DNA from 4 places in the Peribacillus sp. JNUCC41 genome. Region 4 is predicted to be linked to each of the others. Evidence: riboswitches for the same ligand, from Rfam matches in the RefSeq annotation. Region 4 holds a riboswitch; each other region holds the start of a gene.
What was found. Region 4 has a riboswitch for cobalamin ahead of JNUCC41_RS10980 (hypothetical protein). Riboswitches for the same ligand answer to the same signal wherever they lie in the genome.
Positions count from the first base shown of each region.

Region 1: linked by a shared signal. The riboswitch ahead of JNUCC41_RS14160 (ribonucleoside-diphosphate reductase subunit alpha) and the one ahead of JNUCC41_RS10980 (hypothetical protein) in region 4 are both predicted to bind cobalamin.
Region 2: linked by a shared signal. The riboswitch ahead of metE (5-methyltetrahydropteroyltriglutamate--homocysteine S-methyltransferase) and the one ahead of JNUCC41_RS10980 (hypothetical protein) in region 4 are both predicted to bind cobalamin.
Region 3: linked by a shared signal. The riboswitch ahead of JNUCC41_RS20200 ((2Fe-2S) ferredoxin domain-containing protein) and the one ahead of JNUCC41_RS10980 (hypothetical protein) in region 4 are both predicted to bind cobalamin.

Region 1 is NZ_CP062163.1:2,912,876-2,918,028, forward strand. It holds gene JNUCC41_RS14160 (ribonucleoside-diphosphate reductase subunit alpha) at 1-1,847, opposite strand, end outside; cobalamin riboswitch at 1,987-2,167, opposite strand; gene JNUCC41_RS14165 (manganese-dependent inorganic pyrophosphatase) at 2,461-3,390, shown strand; gene JNUCC41_RS14170 (hypothetical protein) at 3,489-3,635, opposite strand; gene JNUCC41_RS14175 (SulP family inorganic anion transporter) at 3,720-5,153, opposite strand, start outside.
Region 2 is NZ_CP062163.1:2,624,855-2,630,007, reverse strand. It holds gene JNUCC41_RS12790 (aminopeptidase) at 1-208, opposite strand, end outside; gene bcp (thioredoxin-dependent thiol peroxidase) at 220-690, opposite strand; gene JNUCC41_RS12780 (potassium channel family protein) at 753-1,172, opposite strand; cobalamin riboswitch at 1,412-1,604, shown strand; gene metE (5-methyltetrahydropteroyltriglutamate--homocysteine S-methyltransferase) at 1,749-4,055, shown strand; gene JNUCC41_RS12770 (acyl-CoA thioesterase) at 4,055-4,528, shown strand; gene JNUCC41_RS12765 (ABC transporter permease) at 4,570-5,153, opposite strand, start outside.
Region 3 is NZ_CP062163.1:4,157,837-4,162,989, reverse strand. It holds gene JNUCC41_RS20210 (sirohydrochlorin chelatase) at 1-916, opposite strand, end outside; gene cobJ (precorrin-3B C(17)-methyltransferase) at 935-2,572, opposite strand; gene JNUCC41_RS20200 ((2Fe-2S) ferredoxin domain-containing protein) at 2,587-2,955, opposite strand; cobalamin riboswitch at 3,106-3,296, opposite strand; cobalamin riboswitch at 3,500-3,693, shown strand; gene JNUCC41_RS20195 (hypothetical protein) at 3,677-3,847, shown strand; gene JNUCC41_RS20190 (energy-coupling factor ABC transporter permease) at 3,868-4,611, shown strand; gene JNUCC41_RS20185 (energy-coupling factor ABC transporter substrate-binding protein) at 4,613-4,924, shown strand; gene cbiQ (cobalt ECF transporter T component CbiQ) at 4,911-5,153, shown strand, end outside.
Region 4 is NZ_CP062163.1:2,219,327-2,224,479, forward strand. It holds gene JNUCC41_RS10975 (ABC transporter substrate-binding protein) at 630-1,580, opposite strand; gene JNUCC41_RS10980 (hypothetical protein) at 1,584-2,129, opposite strand; cobalamin riboswitch at 2,287-2,506, opposite strand; gene JNUCC41_RS10985 (AAA family ATPase) at 2,695-3,651, shown strand; gene JNUCC41_RS10990 (DUF58 domain-containing protein) at 3,684-4,844, shown strand; gene JNUCC41_RS10995 (DUF4129 domain-containing transglutaminase family protein) at 4,841-5,153, shown strand, end outside.

The DNA.
Region 1 (5,153 bases), 690 kb from region 4:
TAGTCACGCAGTTCGAAATAGTCCCCTGTATGCCAATCAGATCCTTCAAAATATGGGTATGAACCTTTTTCCTTAGCCAATTCATTGGATGCCTTGATTGTTAAGTAAGCGATCTTTTCGTATAAAGCATCTGCATAGTGAACAGCCTCATCGGATTCCCAATAAATATTCTGTGTGGCAAGTAAATGATGCCATCCAAACGTTCCTAAACCAATTGCCCGGTAACGTTTGTTCGAGATGGATGCTTGTTTGACAGGAAGATTATTAACATCTATGACATTATCCAGCATGCGGATCTGAATGGGAATCAATCTTTCCAAAACATCGCTGCCCACTGCCCGGGGCAAGTTAATGGATGAAAGGTTGCAGACAACGAAATCGCCGCTTTTACGAACCACAACAACATCTCCATCTTCTGTTTCATATTCATCCGTGATTGTCGAAGGGCTTAAGTTTTGGGCAATCTCCGTGCAAAGGTTAGAGCAATAAATCATACCTTTATGCTTATTGGGATTCTTCCGATTCACTTCATCGCGGTAGAACATATACGGTACGCCTTCTTCCAATTGAGAAATCATGATGCTTTTCATGATGTCCATCGCTTTGATTTTTTCAAAGCTATAGTTTGGAAGTGTGCCATTTTCTGCGGCCTCGACAGCAAGTGCATAATGATTCCTGAAGCTTCCTTCGCCTTTCTTCTCGTCATAAAGATCTTCAAGTGAAAATCCAAGGGTTTGTTTAACGGTATGCGGATCGAAAAGATACCATTCTTTTCTGTCGCGTACAGCTTCCATGAATAAATCGGGTATGCATACGCCTGTAAAAATATCATGGGCTTTTAATCTGTCATCCCCGTTTTGTGTCTTTAAATCGAGGAAGCTCATGATATCTTTATGCCAGGCATCCAAGTAAATCGCGATGGCACCTTTACGTTGCCCCAATTGATCGACACTTACAGCTGTCTGGTTGAATAGTCGAATCCAGGGAGTCGTGCCGGAACTGTTTCCAGAGAAACCTCGGATATCAGAACCAAGCGATCGAACCTTACCGACGTAAAGACCTACTCCGCCGCCAAATTTAGATACTTTTGCTGCATCGTAGTTTGATAGGTAAATTCCGTCAATGGAATCTTCAATTGCGTCGATAAAGCAGGAGCTTAATTGTCCATGTGTTTTACCTGAATTGGAGAGTGTAGGAGTAGCAACGGTCATATAAAGATTGGACATGGCCCAGTATGCTTCTTTAATAAGTTGCAGGCGGTGCTCCGTTTTTTCCAATCGCATGATTTCCATCGCGATGATCATGAAACGTTCTTGTGGCAGTTCGTAGACCTTGTCCTTTTGAGGGCGGGCCAGATAGCGGTCGTTCAATAAGTAGATGCCTATGTACGAGAATAATTTATCTTTTTCCGGATCGATCACCGAACCCAATTCCTCAATTTCCGCTTTCGTATATGAAGATAGCAGTTCTGATTTATAAATAGGATAACGCTGACCTTCTGAAAGCTGGGAGAGTTCCGCGATCAGCTCATAGAATGGGCCATAACTCATGCCTTCATAGCCTCGATTGGCTTGTGCATCCCTATACATTGTATTCAACAGTTCTGCTGCAGCAACGAACGTCCAATCCGGAGCATCGATATCCACACTTTCAAGAGCGAGCTGAATCAGTTTTTTTGATGCCTGTTCTTCGGTTGAGTCACTTTTGCGATCTAGCCATTTTGTAAAACGCTTTTTGAACTTTTCCATATCGAGATGGCCTTCGAATTCCTTTGATAACATCTCGAGCTGGACGGACTTCGCTTCTGTGTCATTTTCACTTATGGTAGAGTTATATGTTTGAGTCATTAATAATCCTCCTTGTTGACTTCCTTCTAAAATAAAAAAACCGCCCAATGAATTGAGCGGATCAAACGATAGAATAAAAGAGCCATGAAAAAATAGCCGTTAAACTATCGTTTCATCATCTCAATCCCCGAAGAATAAGAAACGTGAAAAATTCAAGGCAGGTCTCCTGACTCATGATCATCCTACTTTGAGTCCTTCCCGTATAGAGAGCTATACAGTGGGTTTCTCATTTCGTCACATTTACAGTTGCGGGGACAGTTCCGGGTTTACACCGGATTCCCTTTTCAGCCATCACTGGCACCTTGGATTATAAAAAATTCTATATATAGTTATTGGTAATGTTTATGTAATCAATATCTAGTATTTCTGCTTATATTATCGTAAGCCATATACGATGATAATTCAACTAATATATTTGAAAAAAACCAACCCTTATCTATTGACAAAGTGAGGGCAGAGTGCGAAGGAATGAAAGAATTTATTGGGGAATGGGTAATTCAAGCACTGATTTTAGGCGATTTTGTGTTAAAATAAATTGTCTAGTGAAGGTGGCTCTCCCTTATTGCGATGAGGGGATTCGCGGAAAAATATTTAAGAAAAAGGGGATAAAATCTTGGAAAAAGTATTAGTTTTTGGACATAAAAACCCGGATACAGACACAATCTGTTCAGCAATCGCTTATGCAGACCTGAAAAAGCAGTTAGGTATCAACGCTGAACCAGTTCGTCTGGGTGAAGTGAATGGTGAAACCCAATATGCATTGGACCAATTCAAATTCGAAGCTCCCCGCCTTGTGGAAAAAGTCGCAGGGGAAGCTGAGGGTGTAATCCTGGTCGATCATAACGAACGCCAGCAAAGTGCTGAAGATATTGACCAAGTCCGTGTATTGGAAGTTATCGACCATCACCGTATCGCTAACTTTGAAACAAGCGATCCACTATATTACCGGGCGGAACCAGTTGGCTGTACGGCAACCATTTTAAATAAAATTTATAAAGAAAATGGCATCGAAGTCCCTAAAGCAATCGCAGGTCTTATGTTGTCTGCCATCATTTCCGATTCGTTATTGTTCAAATCTCCTACATGCACGGAGCAAGACGTTGCAGCAGCAATGGAACTGGCTGCCATTGCGGGAGTCGACGCTGAAACATACGGCTTGGAAATGTTGAAAGCCGGAGCTGACTTGAGCGACAAAACGATTGCCCAGCTTATCACGCTTGATGCAAAGGAATTCTCCATGGGGATGGCTAAAGTGGAGATAGCACAGGTCAATGCTGTAGATCCGAACGAAGTCCTTGCTAAGCAAGCAGAATTGGAAGCGGCGATTGGAGCGGTCATCGCTGAGAAAGAATTGGACTTATTCCTATTTGTCGTAACGGATATCTTGACTAATGACTCTGCTGCCTTGGCGCTTGGTAAAGCAGCTTATGCAGTGGAAAAAGCATACGACGTTTCATTAAACAATAACATCGCCGTCTTAGAAGGCGTTGTATCTCGTAAAAAACAAATCGTGCCGATCTTAACGGACGTATTCAGCAAATAATACAGGAAAAGGGGGTGTTCATTAAAAACATGGACATCCTTTTTCTGTATATGCAAAAAAAGACTCAACCACCATTAAGGGTGGTTGAGTCTTTTTTCTTAATTCAAAGCTTCCTTTTCTTTTTCATAGGCAATGACAATCAGTTCTTTGTTGGCTTCCTCGCCAAGTCTGTTTTCAAAGCTTTTCAGTTCATTCAATAAATCCGGTGACAGATTTGCAGCTGTATAATCCTGCTCGGGTGTCATGCTTTTCGCCCCTTTCAAAAGGAAATAATTCATGTTATCTATTTTGTCGGTTTGAAAAGTTTCTATTCAACAAAACTTACTTCTTCAAGATATTTTACTTTCTGATGTGGCGAGTTTTTCAAGCAATAACGAACTTTCTTCATCCAGTCCTTGCACTTGGACAGGTATTCCCAGAAGCTGATATTTAAGGATAACCGTATCAACGGCACCAACTGCTGAAGCATCCCAGATTTTAGAATGGGAAAAGTCGATGACGATTGAATCGGCTTTTTCCTTGAAGTCGAACTTCGAAACAAAGTCCTGGACAGAAGCGAAAAATACCTGCCCGCTGATATGATAAATGGTTTTCTTAGCCTGAATATCTTCCGTTTTCACTACAGCCACTTTAGAAATTTTAGCGGAGAAGAAAATCATGCTCAAGAGCACTCCGGCAAATACCCCTTTTGATAAATCATGTGTATAAAGGACAATGAGGACCGTCACGATCATCACGGCTGCATCCGACTTAGGAGCTTTAGTGAGCCTCTTTAGGGAAGACCAGTCAAAGGTCCCGATTGAAACCATGATCATGACTGCGACAAGTGCAGCCATCGGGATTTTAATAAGGACATCATTCAATACCACGATTAATACCATAAGAAATGCGCCAGCTACAAAAGTGGAGAGCCGCCCCCTTCCTCCTGATTTAATATTGATACCGGATTGGCCGATCATTGCACATCCCGCCATGCCGCCAAAGCATCCGGCAATGATATTCGAAATCCCCTGGCCTTTGGCTTCCTTATTTTTATTACTGTCCGTGTCAGTCATCTCATCGACTATTTGGGCTGTCAATAATGATTCAAGCAGCCCAACAAATGCAAGGGCTATGGAATAAGGGAAAATGATCGCCAAAGTTTCGAAGGTCAAAGGGATATCTGGAAGCATGAACATCGGTAGCGCTTCGGTCAATTGCCCCATATCCCCAACCGTCCGCACCGTAGCCCCCGTGGCAACTGCAACGATCGTCATGAATATGATGGCGACAAGTGGTGAAGGTATGACTTTCGTGATCAGCGGAAAAAGATAAATGATAGCTAAAGAAACGGCTGTCATGACATACATGATCCATGTTTCGCCCACGAAATGGGTGAGCTGTGCCGTGAAAATCAAGATGGCTAAAGAATTCACAAAACCAGTCATGACCGGCTTCGGTATGAACTTCATTAATTTCCCGATCTTTAAAACCCCTAGTAAAATTTGCAGCAAACCAGTCAATATTGTTGCAGCAAGTAAATAGTTCAAGCCATGATCTTTTACAAGATCGACCATGACGAGTGCCATTGCACCAGTGGCTGCCGATATCATTCCCGGCCTTCCGCCGACAAAAGAGATGACGATGGCAATGCAGAATGAGGCATATAGACCAACCATTGGGTCAACGCCAGCAATGATCGAAAAGGCAATCGCCTCCGGAATCAATGCCAAGGCAACGACAATTCCCGATAGAATATCTCCTCTAACGTTGCCGAACCATTC
Region 2 (5,153 bases), 410 kb from region 4:
CATTCCCTTGTAACAGGTGGCGGCTTATCTCATCGTCTTCGAGTTCTACATATGGATAAGCACCCACTCTGTATATTTCATCAATCAGCTCTTTCAATAATGGTTTCGTGTTGATATGCCCCCGTATGAGGATTCTCTCTTTTGGCTGTATTTGTATCGAATGATGAATCAGCCTGGCTGCAAGCTTCGTTATTCGCTCATCCTTCATCTGCCTGTCCCTTATTTTTCGAGGTCGCGAAGAGTTTCAAGAGCTTCTTCGACGTGGCCTTTGACTTTTACTTTACGCCATTCTTTGACTACCTTACCAGCCTTATCTATCAGGAAAGTTGAACGTTCAATGCCCATATACTCCTTGCCAAAGTTCTTTTTCAATTGCCAAACATCAAATGATTCAGCCGCTTCATGATTTTCGTCAGCAAGCAGCAGAAAAGGCAATCCATGCTTTTCGATGAACTTTTCATGACGTGCCGCTGGATCTGGGCTGATACCAATGATGACCGCGTCCAATTCCTCAAATTGCTCATTATGGTCCCGGAAATCACAGGCCTCCGTCGTGCAACCTGGCGTCATGTCTTTTGGATAAAAATATAAAACAATGTTTTTCCCCTTAAAATCCGATAGGGAAACCATTTCACCATTGTTTGCAGGGAGTTTGAAATCAGGTGCTTTTTCTCCAATTTTAACAGTCATATTGAACCCTCCATTTCTTTCATTATGGTAAGAGTACCCAATAATCGAAAGAAACACAACTTTCATTTATCCTTCCTATCTTTCTGCTCCAAATCGATAACTGTCCGAATCACGAACGCTGCCGGCAGTGTATACCCGATGAAAGCCTGAATGGTAGCTATCATCCTTCCCATGCCAATCGGGGCTATATCTCCATAACCTACAGAAAACATCGTCATCGCACTAAAGTAAAAGGAAGTCTTCAACTGTTCATAGAAAGTGCCATCCAACCGATTGCCCATATCAAGAATCACCGAATGATTCTGAAGCTCGTATAATAAATAAATCAGTGCAAATCCAACCAATATCGTCGCATATAAATTGCCAAGCCACAGCATATCCTCCAGAGAAAACTTCTTTCCTCCCGACTCAACAAGAAATAACGTACGAATGCTCATCACCATGCAAAAAATGATTCCTGCAATCAAGATGTAGAAAGTCATCCCCAACGCCCCATTTCAATACGCCACTCCCTCTATACATACTCCCTGTCCAAACAATATATTCTTTTTTAGGAACAGACCTTATCCTCATCACCAACACACTCAAAAAACGGATTCTTTTCCCGAATCTCATGTTGACCCTTTTGGTTGGATATGTTAAGGTTGTCTAAATTTTTAAAATAGTTTTTATTTTAAAAATCTTCAACCTGCAAACAGTTTATAAAGGCAGGTTTTGTAAAATTTCATATGTGGAAATAGGTTCCTAATTATAAATTAGGATTAAAAGGGAAGTCCGGTGTAATTCCGGCACGGTCCCGCCACTGTAATGGGAGTGTTAGCGCCATCCAATATGCCACTGATCAACGGATCGGGAAGGCCCGCCGCTAATGATAATCCCCAAGTCAGGAGACCTGCCTATTTCAACAACACTGTTTTAACCTACGGGAGATAGGGAGGTGTTAGGGACCTTATAATTGTAAGGGGCATTCTGCGTGCCTCTTATTTTAAGCATTTCTAACTTTCTCTTTTGACGGTTAGGGATGCTTTTTTTATTGTTCAATAATATGAATTGGGAGGATGGGAATTTTGAAAAGCAGTAGTTTGGGTTACCCTCGAATCGGGGAAGATCGTGAATGGAAACGTACATTGGAAGCTTACTGGTCAGGTAAAATCGATGAAGCCGAATTTACGGCACAACTAAAAGCAATCCGTTTAGGCAACGTACAAAAACAGAAGCGGCGGGGCATTGATATCATTCCTGTCAACGACTTCACTTTCTATGATCAAATGCTCGATATGTCCGTCATGTTCGGTCTTGTTCCTGAACGTTATACAGCCTATGAAGGCGGTAGCGTTCCCCTTTCGGTCTATTATTCAATGGCTCGCGGAAACAATAATGAAGTCGCTTCCGAAATGACGAAATGGTTCAATACGAACTATCACTATATTGTCCCTGAATTAAAACTGCCACAGCTGACTTTAACAGAAAATAAACCACTTGCAGCATATCGGGAAGCCAAGGAAAAGCTAGGGATTGAAACGAAGCCCGTGTTGATCGGACCTTATACCTTCATCTCCCTCTCCAAAGGCTTCAATAAACAAGAGATCCCTGGCATCATCTTGAGCTTGCTTCCCCTATACACGCAAATCCTGCGGGAGTTGGAGCAAGAAGGCGTGAAGTGGGTACAAATGGATGAACCTGCTCTTGTTTCATCCATTTCCAAGGATGATATGCAAACTGTTACTTACCTCTATGAAAAGCTGAATGAAGCAGCACCAAACCTGAACATCATGCTACAAACATACTTTGATGCCGTGGAACACTACCAAGAAGTCATCGAATTAAAAGTCCAAGGAATCGGTCTTGATTTTGTACATGATAAAGGGAGGAATCTAAGTAATCTTGTAGCATCCGGCTTCCCGAAGGACAAAGTGCTTGCTGCAGGTGTGATTGACGGAAAAAACATTTGGCTATCTGATTTATCGAAAAAAATTCAATTGATCGAGACTCTTAAGAAAAAGGTAGCCGAAGACCAAATCTGGCTTCAGCCCTCTTGTTCCCTGCTTCATGTCCCAGTGACCGTTCGTAATGAATCCGCCCTTTCAAAAGAAGTGAAACAGGCCCTTGCTTTCGCTGACGAGAAACTTGAGGAAATCACACTCTTGGTCAAAGGGAATAATCAAGGCTTTGAAGCAATCGCCGAAAAAGTCGATGCCAATAAAATTACGGTTCAAACGTTAGCAAGTTCGAATGCACGGAATCATGGGACTGTACGATCGAAAGTCGAAAAGGTTAAAACCAGGACCGCCGGCCGTCAAATTCCATTTAAAGAGCGTTACCAAAAACAGCAGGAATTTTTCAAATTGCCTTTCCTTCCTTCGACTACGATCGGTAGCTTTCCGCAGACACTTGAAGTTAAACAAGCACGCGGGAAATTCAAAAAAGGAGATTGGACCGCTCAGCAATATGAAACATTCGTTAACGAAGAAATCGGCAAATGGATCGAAATCCAAGAAGAAATCGGTTTGGATGTTCTCGTTCACGGGGAATTCGAACGGACGGATATGGTTGAATACTTCGGCCATAAGTTAGGCGGATTCGTCTTTCTGGAAAAGGGTTGGGTCCAATCCTATGGATCCCGCTGCGTAAAACCACCAGTCATCTATGGCGACATCCATTTCATCGAACCGATGACAGTCAGGGAAAGTGTTTACGCACAATCACTGACGAAGAAGACGGTAAAAGGAATGCTTACAGGTCCTGTTACGATTTTGAATTGGTCATTTGTCCGTGATGATATTTCCAGGGAGAATGTTTGTTATCAGCTGGCGCTCGCTTTGGAAAAGGAAGTCATTGCATTGGAATCTGCTGGAATTAAAATGATTCAGGTTGATGAGCCTGCACTTAGAGAAGGTCTGCCATTGAAAAAAAGCGATCGCGACGAGTATTTGAACTGGGCTGTAAATTCATTCTTGATATCCACATCAAGCGTGGAGGAAACAACCCAAATTCATACGCATATGTGCTATTGCGACTTCAACAGTTTCATGGATGTCATCTCCTCCCTTGATGCCGATGTAATTTCCATCGAAACATCTCGTAGTCATGGGGAGCTTGCTTCCGCATTCGAGGAAAAAACATATGAAAAAGGCATTGGCCTGGGTGTGTATGATATTCACAGCCCGCGTGTTCCGGCAGTGGAAGAAATGGTCGATATGATTGAACGGGGCATCAAGGTATTAAATAAAGACCAGTTTTGGATCAATCCCGACTGCGGCCTGAAAACAAGGGGTATCCCGGAAACCGTCGCTTCCCTGAATAACATGGTCGAAGCAGCAAAAATCGTCCGTGAAAACCTTTTGGCCAAACCAACAGGCCAATGATGGAAAAGAATGTTGCCCATCCAACACAGCAGTCACGGACTTTTTTAACCGACCTTGTTTTTCCACCGGATACAAATCATCACAATACCATCTTTGGCGGAAAAGTAATGGCCTATGTTGATAAAATAGCCTGCATTTCAGCTATGCGCCATTGTCGAAAACCCGTTGTGACTGCTTCAAGCGACTCTTTTGATTTTTTGGCCCCCATCAAGACAGGGGATGCGATCAATCTTGAAGCTTATGTCACCTGTGCTCATCGCACATCAATGGAGGTATTCGTGAAAGTGGAGCGTGAGAACCTATTAACAGGTGAAAAACAGCTTACGGCACGCGCTTTTTTAACGATGCTGGCCATTGATGAAGACGGTAAGCCGACAAAAGTACCTCAGGTCATTCCGGAAACGGAAGAGGAAAAGCAGCAATATGATGAAGCACAAGCAAGATATATTGAAAGAAAGAAAAAAAGGAACTAAACAAAAACCCCTTCAACATGAATGCTGTTGAAGGGGTTTTTTTAGTTCCCTGCCCCGCGGTACCTCTTCACTCCCTGATTCCATATGAAAACGGATATCACGAAAAAGGCAACCCCGATTACAGGTGTGGCAAATGCATATGCATACCACTCTTCTTTTCTTAGGAAATAAGATGCCGGATAGACACCAACAAACGCGAATGGCAGCGCCCACGTAAGGACAAAACGAATGACCTTATTATAAATATCTACAGGATAGCGCCCATAGTTCCCGATATTGTACATCATTGGCATGATGGAGGTTTTCGCATCCGACCAGAAACCAATGCTTGCTATCGCAACGAATATGGCTGCATAAGCAAGGGCCCCGCCTATAGCAAAAATGATGAAAAGGATCGGGTCATACCACGCTAGCTGCAAATCCAATGAAATCCCCGAATAGAATATAATGATCAAACCGGTCACAACACCAAATAACGCTTCAAGCTCGATTCTTTCTAAAATGACTTGAAATAGGCTATGTATCGGCCTTGTTAATATCCGGTCCATTTCACCTTTGACGATATAGCGGTCATTAAAATCCCAGATGTTGAAAAAGGCTGAAAAAAGGGCGAATGGGATAAGGA
Region 3 (5,153 bases), 1.9 Mb from region 4:
TCCCCGCCACTTGCCCATCGTGATCATGATTATGGTCGTGATCGTGATCATGATGGTGATCATGATGGTGATCGTGATCGTGGTCATGATGGTGATGATGGTGGGCATGTCCATGTTCCTCGACATGTTTACGATAGTTTTCCAAATCACGTGCCCCGCTTGATCTGCCCTCACTAGCTTCAATTACACGTTCTTGCAGAATGTTCTGTAATGTTGGATGATATCCAAAATACTTCGCCAAAATGAATTCTTGATCTTGATATTGCTCTTGATAGCCTTTCAGCATATCCTCCATTCTTTCCATCAACACCCCTGTGAAGAGGAAATATGGCAGCATCACTACTTTTTTTGCCCCTAGGCGGATGCATCGTTCAATACCTTCGTCAACGTGCGGGTCCGTTACACCCATGAAAGATGCTTCGACCCATTTTACGTTCAATTTTTCCCATAATAATCGTGAAATTTTATATATATCACTATTTGCATCAGGATCACTGCCACCTCGGCCAATCAGCAATATTGCTGTCTCAGCCTGTTCAGAAGCTGTATCGAATCCCGCTTCCTCAAGACGGTCTGTCAGGATTGTCAATATATCATGGTGGACCCCGATCGTTTGGCCATATGTGAATTTCACTTCTGGATACTTTGTTTTCCCATCCTCTATTTCAGCTGGGATATGTAATTTCGAATGTCCTGCATGCAACAAAATGATCGGTATGACGATAACTTCAGAAGCCCCTCGTTTTACACAATTATCAATGCCTTTGGATATATTCGGTGCCGCAAATTCCAAGAAGCACGTTTCTATAAGGAAGCGCCCATCCAATGCCGGAATCATATTTTCAATAAAATGAAGGACTTCTTCGTTTCCCGAAGCCAAGCGGCTTCCGTGTCCTACGAACAAAACTGCTTTCATTTATTTTCCCCCTCTTGATTAGTCTTCACAAGGCGCAGGCTCTATGTTTATCTTGGGAGCGATGTCCTGATAAGAAAAATTCTGTATCTTTTTCGAACGTTTGAAGTATTTAAAAAGCTGCTCATTTGGATGGGCATTTTGCTTATACTCCGTGACAATATCAATAATCAGTTCAACAAGCTGTTCAGGTTCAATGCCTTCCGCAACAGGCTGACCTGGATGGGCTGTTCTTCCAACCGGTTTAGCTCCAAGAAATAAGTCAAACTTCCCTTTTCGAAAGACAATCCCGATATCATCCATCACAGCACTATAACAAGCCATCCCACACCCATTAAAACCGATGTTAAGTTCCTTTGGCATTTTCATTCCGCCAAGCACCCGATGTATTTCATCCGCATAAGGAATGGATTCGGTTTTTTCACCATCACAGAAATCACATGCTTTTAATGTCAGTACATCTCCAATCGGTGATAATAGAAAGTTTGCTGATTGCAATTTCCCCGTAATGACTTCCGGATCCATTGTCGGAATCTTTAATACGATTTTATGATTTGGCGTGTATTCCATCGTGCCCTTTTCCCCGACAACTTCCGCAAGTGTCATCATTTGTTTGGGAGTGAATTGTTTATTCGCCACACCTGGACTAACGGCAAGTTCGAATACCGACTCCATTTTTTGCTGAACGATCGGCTCAATGGATTGCTGAACGGTTTGCCCCTTGACTCTTGACAGTGCTTCCATTGCCATTTCAAAGGAAGCTGGCTTCTTTTCAGGTGCTTTTGTAAGTAATCCAACTCCTCCAGAGGATTCGGTGAAGGCTTCTTGATCTAATGCCCACGGTTCCGCTTCTTTTTGCAGACGCTGATGCGGCTTCAATGGTTGCTTTTCCGAATTCAAAGTATATTTCCTCTGATACCCTCTTGGTGTGATGATTTTGTCATCATATAAAAAGGTGGATGAATTACCAATAATGACGGTGGTCAACATTCCAATATCGTGATTCAACATATCTTTCAAATTGGTTATGACAATATCCTGCCTATCTCGATATGCACTTTTCACCAACCCGACAGGTGTATCGGGCGAACGGTAGCGAAGGAGAATGTTCTGTGTTTCAACAATTTGCCTCGTCCGCCTGCCGCTGCGCGGATTATACAGGGCAATGACAAAGTCTGCCATTGCAGCTGCTTCAACCCTTTTAGCGATCAGTTCCCAAGGAGTTAAATGATCACTGAGGCTGATTGTACACGAATCGTGCATGACTGGTGCCCCAAGTAAAGATGCACAAGAGTTTATTGCAGAAATGCCAGGAATGACTTCAATGCCCACTCCAGTTTCTTCTTTCCAGCCTTTTTCAATCAATACTTCATAAACCAACCCAGCCATCCCGTAAACTCCAGCATCCCCGCTGGAGATTACCGCAACTTTCTTACCCAGCTCCGCTTGTTTCACTGCTTCCTGAGCACGTGATACCTCTTCAGTCATCCCCGTACTAATAATCGTTTGATCTGTAAGCAGTCCCTGAATGAGTTCAACATAAGTTTTATAACCAATGATGTAGTCACTTTCTTGAAGGGCTTCGACAGCACGTTTGGTAATGTGTTCAAAATTCCCTGGTCCAAAGCCCACGACGAATAATTTACCGTTTGTACTCATTAAGACATCTCCTTTCACGCTTTGTTCTTTGAAATACCCGTATGAGCAGGAAAATTTGGATTGGGTGCCATTTCCCCATCATTGAATTGGTAGATCATTTGTGGAACAAACTCCCCATCATCGATATGGCTGACAATTTGGCGACCGAAATCAGGTGTCTCCACTCGATACCAGTTTCCTTGAGGATAGGCAATCACAACGCAGGCATCCTTACATCTTCCGTTACACCGTGTCCTGGTTGTATGGATTTTCATGTCCAGTCCTTTGGAAGTAATTTCATCGCGAATCGCCTGGGTTACTTCTTCCCCGCCCTTTTTCATACAGCTGCTTCCATTACAAATCAACAGATGTGTATTTGTACCCATTAAGTTCCAAGTAGTCATGTTCTTCCTCCTGCGTTCAGGGAAAAGGCAAAATAAAAAACCTTAACATAAGAGTCAAGGTTTAAAAAAACTATATGGATGAGGAGCCCCAGGCAAGAATGCCCAATCTCCCAAAATCGTCATAGTCCTTCTACCTTTCCCTCCGAAAAGTATCATGCAATTTTAAAAGCAGGTTTCCTGGCTTACGCTTCATTTTACCTTGTCCCTTCCCGGCAACAATGCCAGTGGCTATCGACAATTTCATCAGCGTTTACAGTAGCGGGGGCTGCATCGGATTTTCACCGATTTCCCTATTATCCCTTGCTTATTCACACAAGGGCACTTTTAAAATGAAATATTTGGTTTTATTATACATTTCTAACTAACTTTATCTATCATATAACAACTTTATCAAAATTCAATAGTTTATTCCGACTGTTTAGAAAAGTTTAATAGTGTATATCCTGTCAACAAGCCTTTCCTTGCAACAAATTTAGTCAAAAAAAAAAAAGATAGTGTAGCTGGAATTATTTCTTTATGGTACACTATACGAGAATTTTCTAAATAATTACATAAGTTTTATGGTGTTGAATTTTTCGGAGTTCAGCTTAAAAGGGAAGCCGGTGAAAATCCGGAGCGGTCCCGCCACTGTAAAGGGGAGTCCTATTACTTTAACTATTCCACTGTCAAATGAGATGGGAAGGATGTAATGGGATGATGAACCAAAGCCAGGAGACCTGCCATGAAGCGTGAAACTGTTTCAACCTACGAGGATGGGTGTGCGGATCAGGCAGAAAGGCCCATGGTTGGTTTATGCTGCAAAATTCCTGTTCATTACGCACTTCTTTCCTTTGAGAGAAGTGCTTTTTATGTTGGGCGCGCCTTTCTTCTCAAGATTGATCAGAAAAATTAAAAGTTTTGAAAGGAGAAAGAATGAAAAGAACCAATTGGAAGACCATTTATTTTGTCATTTTACTGCTTTTCGTCCCAAAACGGGCAATGGCCATGCATATCATGGAGGGCTTTTTACCCATTGAATGGGCTATATTCTGGTGGGCCGTGACGCTCCCATTTTTAATCCTGGGTTACCGGTCCATTAGATCCAAAGTAAGGGAAAACCCAGAAACAAAAATGATGCTTGGCTTATCGGGTGCATTTGTATTCATTTTATCTGCCCTAAAGATTCCTTCCGTTACGGGAAGTTCTTCACACCCTACCGGAGTTGGTTTGGGCTCCATTCTATTCGGACCGTTGGCCATGAGTGTCGTTGGCTCCATCGTTCTGTTATTTCAAGCCGTTTTACTGGCTCACGGAGGATTGACGACATTAGGGGCCAATGCATTTTCCATGGCCGTTTGCGGACCGTTCATTGCTTACTTCGTCTTCAAGGGCGCAACTAAATTAGGTTGGTCCTTTTCATTTGCCGTGTTCTTGGCTGCTGCTTTTGGAGATTTGGGAACCTATGTGGTAACTTCCATTCAACTTGCTCTTGCTTTTCCATCCGAGGTAGGAGGATTCATGGCCTCTTTCAGTAAATTCGCAGGGATTTTTGCCCTGACCCAAATTCCCTTGGCAATCAGTGAGGGGTTATTGACAGTCGTCGTGATGAATTTCTTAAAAAAATACAATCTAGGCGAATTGAAATTGCTGCGAGTTTTATCTAAGGAGGCCCGTTAACATGAAAAAAAGTTTACTGTTGCTTTTCCTGGTCGTCGTTCTTGCTACCATACCGTTAATCACCCAACAAGGAACGGAATTTGGCGGTGCCGATGGAGAAGCTGAAAAAGCCATCACCAAAATCCAGCCGGAATACAAGCCATGGTTCAACAGTATTTGGGAGCCGCCAGGTGCGGAAACCGAAAGTTTATTATTTGCGCTGCAAGCTGCAATCGGAGCCGGTTTCATTGGTTATTTCATAGGTGTAACGAGACAACGGAATAAACAAACCAAACAGGAAATTCCCGGAAAATCGAAGCATGTTACTCATTGATAAATATGCCTATTTCAATGGGCTAAAGGATGTACATCCGTTGGAAAAGATGGTTTTTGCACTCTCCCTTATGCTATTTTCGTTAACGGTAAGGGATATGACCGTTTCGCTCATCACTTTTACGGTGATGAGCGCTTTAATCATTTTTGCGGCAAAAATCCCGCTTTCTTATTATCTTAAATTACTTCTATTACCGGGATTTTTTATACTATCAGGAACAATTACCATC
Region 4 (5,153 bases):
TCGGTGGGGCGTGGCTTCAATGTCCAGATATCGGTGCGGAAAATTATGAAAAGGTGGACCATTTATTGAAGTTTGCCTGCCGTTTTTTTATGGCTTGTACAATTTGGACATTGATTTCCGCTAAGGAAACTCGCTTTTCGCGGGTGGTCAGGGAGCCTCCTCGGCTTGCGCCTGCTGGGTCTCCTTAGGCGCGCATTTCTAAGCAGGAGTCTCGTACCTTATAACATTTAGATAGTAACCATACCTGAGGACTGGCGGGCGTATGTTTCAGATGCATATCATCTGCGTAATCATCATGGTGTAAAAAATGGATATCCGAAATACAAAAAACAATTTGGCATGTATTCGCAGATGCAAATGAAAAGCATGGTATTCGTTGGATTACATTAAGGGGACTTAAAAATAGTCGATACAGACGATGCTCATTTCGCTTTCAATAATTAAAAGAAGATGGCCCATAGGACATGGCAAGGTTCAAAAATGGCTTAACATAGTCGATGTAGAGCCTAATTCTCTTAAACCTGGCCCAAATTGGTGTTTCTAAAAGGGGTTCAGAATTTTTTAATTCCGAACCCCTTTTGACTACAAACTTAGATGCGCCGATTAATTGGCGCATCCCTCTTATCGTGTTATTTGAACAAGTCAGGATAGACAGTCTTTGCTGCGAGTTCAACAGCTTCCCCAATCCTTGGTCCAGGACGTGACATGATATTTTCATCAAGTAAATGGACTTCATCGTTCTTCACCGCATCGATATCTACCCAGCCCTTACGCGATTTAATTTCACCAATGGCATCATCTGCATACGTGGCCGTGGTGATGATGGATTTAGGGTTCCTTTTGACGATTTCTTCATCGGATACTTTAACCCAGCCTTTTTGGTCATCAAAGATGTTTTTTATGCCGGCAGTGTCCAGGATTTCATTTTGGAAGGTCTCCGATCCTGTTGTATAGATTTCCGGAGCAGGGCTAATTTCAAAGTATGTTTGCTCCTTTTCATCTACAGTTTTCACTTTTTCTTGGACATTTGTAATTTGGGATTTGATATCTTTCACTAATTCATCCCCTTTTTCGGCTACACCCATCACTTTAGCAATCTGCCCGATATCACCATATACATCATCGAAATTTGCCGCAGATTTAATGATGAATACAGGGATGCCGGCATCTTCAAGTGGTTTCAGTGCCGTTTCATCCCCAATGGAATAAGCGATGATGGCATCAGGTTTCAAGGCAATGATTTTTTCTGCATTGATGTTAACGGAGTCTGAAACATGTTCGATATCCTTCGCTTCCTCTGGATAATTATCAAAGTCGGTCACGCCAACGACTTTATCACCCTGTTCAAGGGCAAATAAGATTTCCGTATTGCTTGGCTGAAGTGAAACGACCTTTTCCGGGATTTTCTCGAATTTTATTTTTTTACCAGAATCATCCGTAACGGTATAGTCCTTGATATCTTCGACCTTTTTACTATCTTTATTATCCTTTGAGGATTGATCATCGTTCACTCCGCATCCGGTGAGGAAAAGCGTAAGCATCAGCATGGAAATCCAACTGAATCCTAGGGTTCTCTTCATTATTTATTCCTCCGTTTTCTTTTTCATTGGTTTGGTTGGGTATGATTTACTTATAAAAGGAATCTCCTCGATCCCCTGTTGCTTATTGACGTAGACTGCCATCACAAATAATACATTTGCAAGCAAGTGAGCGTAATCAAAAAGAATTCCTGGAATTTCCTTTTCTAGACTTACCTTGTGTAAAGCGCGCACGGACTTTTTGGCCTCACTGCGGCAAGTATGCAAAGTACATGCTGCGGTTGATCCTTGTGGAAGGACGAATGTTTCGATTCGATCCCTCACTTCAGCGACATATCGGTCGTAGATTGCACTTAAGCGGTCGAGATCATCGCCGGTAATGGCTAAAACCCCACGGACTGAGCCGTTTAAATGGTAAACCATGGGCAATAATTCCATTAAGTCATAGTATACATCGGGGACGTCCTCAGTAAGTGAGGCGGCCAAGCCGATCTGTGTCGTCAATGAGTCTGTGCGGATTTCAAAATCGACGGTCGATACTGACTCACGCATGTATGGGTAGCATAAAAAACGAAAGTCTTTCTTTGCCATAAATCTTCCTCCTTTTACGTATTGGGTGAATGACCTCCGTATTGCTTTTCCCAGCAAGACAAATAGCCGACCAAGAGTTTTGGTCGGCTTCGGGCATCTATATATCTGTAGTAGAAAAAGATGGGAGAGCCGTACAATCTCCTATCTTCCGAAGAGCATAATACGATGAAAAAAGGCAGGTCTCCTGGCTTGTGCGTCATTTTACTCTAAGAACCTTCCCATTTGGGTTAAATGGCCGGTAGTCGGCGAGCGATTACATCCTCAAATAGTGGTAAACATCTTATTTCATTAGCACTTACAGTTGCGGAAACAGCTTCGGTTTTAAACCGAATTCCCTATTAAGCTGACAATGCAGCACCATTTTCTGCAAGATTCATATTCACTTAGCAACAGTTTACCATACCTTTTTCAATAGACTGCATTAATATTTTTAGACAAATTCGTTTATGGTTTACCGAATATCTAGTAAACTTACAATGTAAGGTTTAATTGGTGCTTAATGTAAAATTTTGATATAGAAAAGGTATGAAATAATGGTGATACTGTGAATCCCGGGAGGTAGAGAATGAATTATAAGCAAGTCAATCAAAAACTGGAAATCGTTCTGGGGAATATCGAAAAGGTGATTATCGGAAAACGGGATATAGCAGAACTAAGTATCGTGGCACTCCTTTCCGGTGGACATGTTTTATTGGAGGATGTTCCGGGCGTGGGGAAGACAGTCATGGTAAGGGCACTGGCAAAATCTATAGGTGCAAGCTTTAAGAGAATTCAATTCACACCTGATTTACTTCCTTCTGATGTTACTGGTGTTTCGATCTTCAATCCTAAGGAACAAGAATTCATTTTTAGGCCAGGTCCGATAATGGGACATATTATTTTAGCCGATGAAATTAACCGGACCTCGCCGAAAACTCAGTCTGCATTACTTGAAGCCATGGAAGAGGCAAGCGTGACGATTGATGGTGTCACAAGGAGATTGGAGAAGCCGTTCTTCGTAATGGCGACACAAAATCCGATCGAATACGAGGGGACGTATCCGCTTCCGGAGGCTCAATTGGATAGATTCCTATTAAAAATGAAAATGGGCTATCCGGGTGTGGGAGAAGAGATAGAGGTTCTTAATAGAGCTCAATACACGGTACCGCTTGATGAGCTGGAAGCCGTCATCACCTTGGATGAATTGATAGAATTACAGGCTGAGGTAAAAGCTGTGATAGTGGATGACACAATAAAACGATATATTGTTGAATTGGCGAATCGAACACGTACGCATGAAGGGGTCTATTTAGGTGTAAGCCCGCGTGGATCGATAGCCTTGATGAAGGCAGCCCAGGCTTACGCGCTGGTCCAGGGCAGGGACTATGTTCTGCCGGACGATGTTCAATATTTGGTTCCATTCGTATTTTCCCACCGGCTTATTTTGAAACCTGAAGCGAAGTATGATGGCTTCGATGCTGGAATGGTGATACATGAAGTTGTGGCGACAACACAGGTACCTGTAAAGCGGGCTATGACCTAATGCGCAAATTCATCAACATTTTAAGGGGAAATATGAGTGTGGTCGGACTTGTATTACTCATGACCGTTTCCTTTTGCTATGCAATGTTTCAAGGTGGTTTTGTCAGTTGGTTCATTTTTTATTCATTTTTGCCGTTTTCTGTGTACGCTTTGATTCTGCTGTTTTATCCGCTGCATGATTTGATCGTTGAGAGAAAGGTCAATAAAAGGGAATGTCAGGCCGGCGAATCTGTTGAAATAGCATTGACGTTTATCCGTAAAAACCGGCTGCCCCTATTATTTATGGTGGTAGAGGAGGAATTCCCTCAGCGTCTGGAAGATAGGGGATTCCAAAGGAAAGTCATTATCTTTCCGGGATTCAGGCGTACCTTCAGCATGTCATATACCTTGGAAGACATGGAGCGTGGAGAGCATTCATTTCAATCGATCCGCTTTTGGGTTGGGGATTTTTTCGGGTTAGTCGAAAAGGAAGCGATATATAGTTCACCTCTGAAAATAACTGTTTTTCCTCGTTATCATGAGCTTGCCTACAGTGGTATTGATCGAGTGTTCAATCAGGGGGCAGTGGTTTCAACAAAGAAAACACAACGGGAACATTCAGTGGTATCCGGAGTAAGGGAATATCAGCCAGGCGATCAGTTGTCATGGATTAATTGGAAGGCGACGGCCAGAACGAGTGAAATCATGACGAAGGAATTCGAAGTGCAGAAAAACCGGGATGTATTCATCATGCTTGATGTAAAGCCGTCGGATTTATTCGAAGAATCCATTGTAATGGCGGCTTCCGTTGCTCACGCCATGTTAAAGAAAGGCATGGAAATTGGGTATGTGAGTATGGGGTCGAGGATGATCATACCGGCAGCAGCAGGCAATAACCAGAAACGAAAGATTTTTTACAGACTTGTTAAAGAAGAGCCGAGTGTTGTAAACGCATTAAATGAAAATGTCAGGAAGGGAATTCTTCCGGCAAACGCTGCTGTGATATTCATCGTTTCAGACTTAACTTTAGAAAAGGTGGACATATTGAGTGCTTTCCAGCCTAATCAGGGATTAATGTTATGTGTTAAGAAACAGGCAAATCTTACTGATGAGGAAAGGTTATCAAGTTCTACAGCTGTTTCGAGGGGGATGAAGGTTAGCTTTTTTGAACAGGGCCAACTAAAGTTTGATAGATCAGAGGTGATGGCAAAGTGAATGTCACTACCGAAAAGTTGGAAGGATACATGCATGTCTTGATGTATGTATTTGGTCTGTTGTTGATTACTGAATGGTTAAGGCCTGTCGATAAACTCACCGATACAGGTAATATCATCATTTTTATTTTATTTTTGCTCTTTTCCCTGCTGCTGCATTATTTCCGCCTACATTGGTCAATCCGAGTTATTCTCAATAGTGCTTATATAATGATTTCATTACAGTTCCTCCATTTAAACGACGCTTTATTTCAATTGTCATGGCTGAAAGGATTTCTAGCGGATTTTAAGGGCAATCTTGGTTTCATAT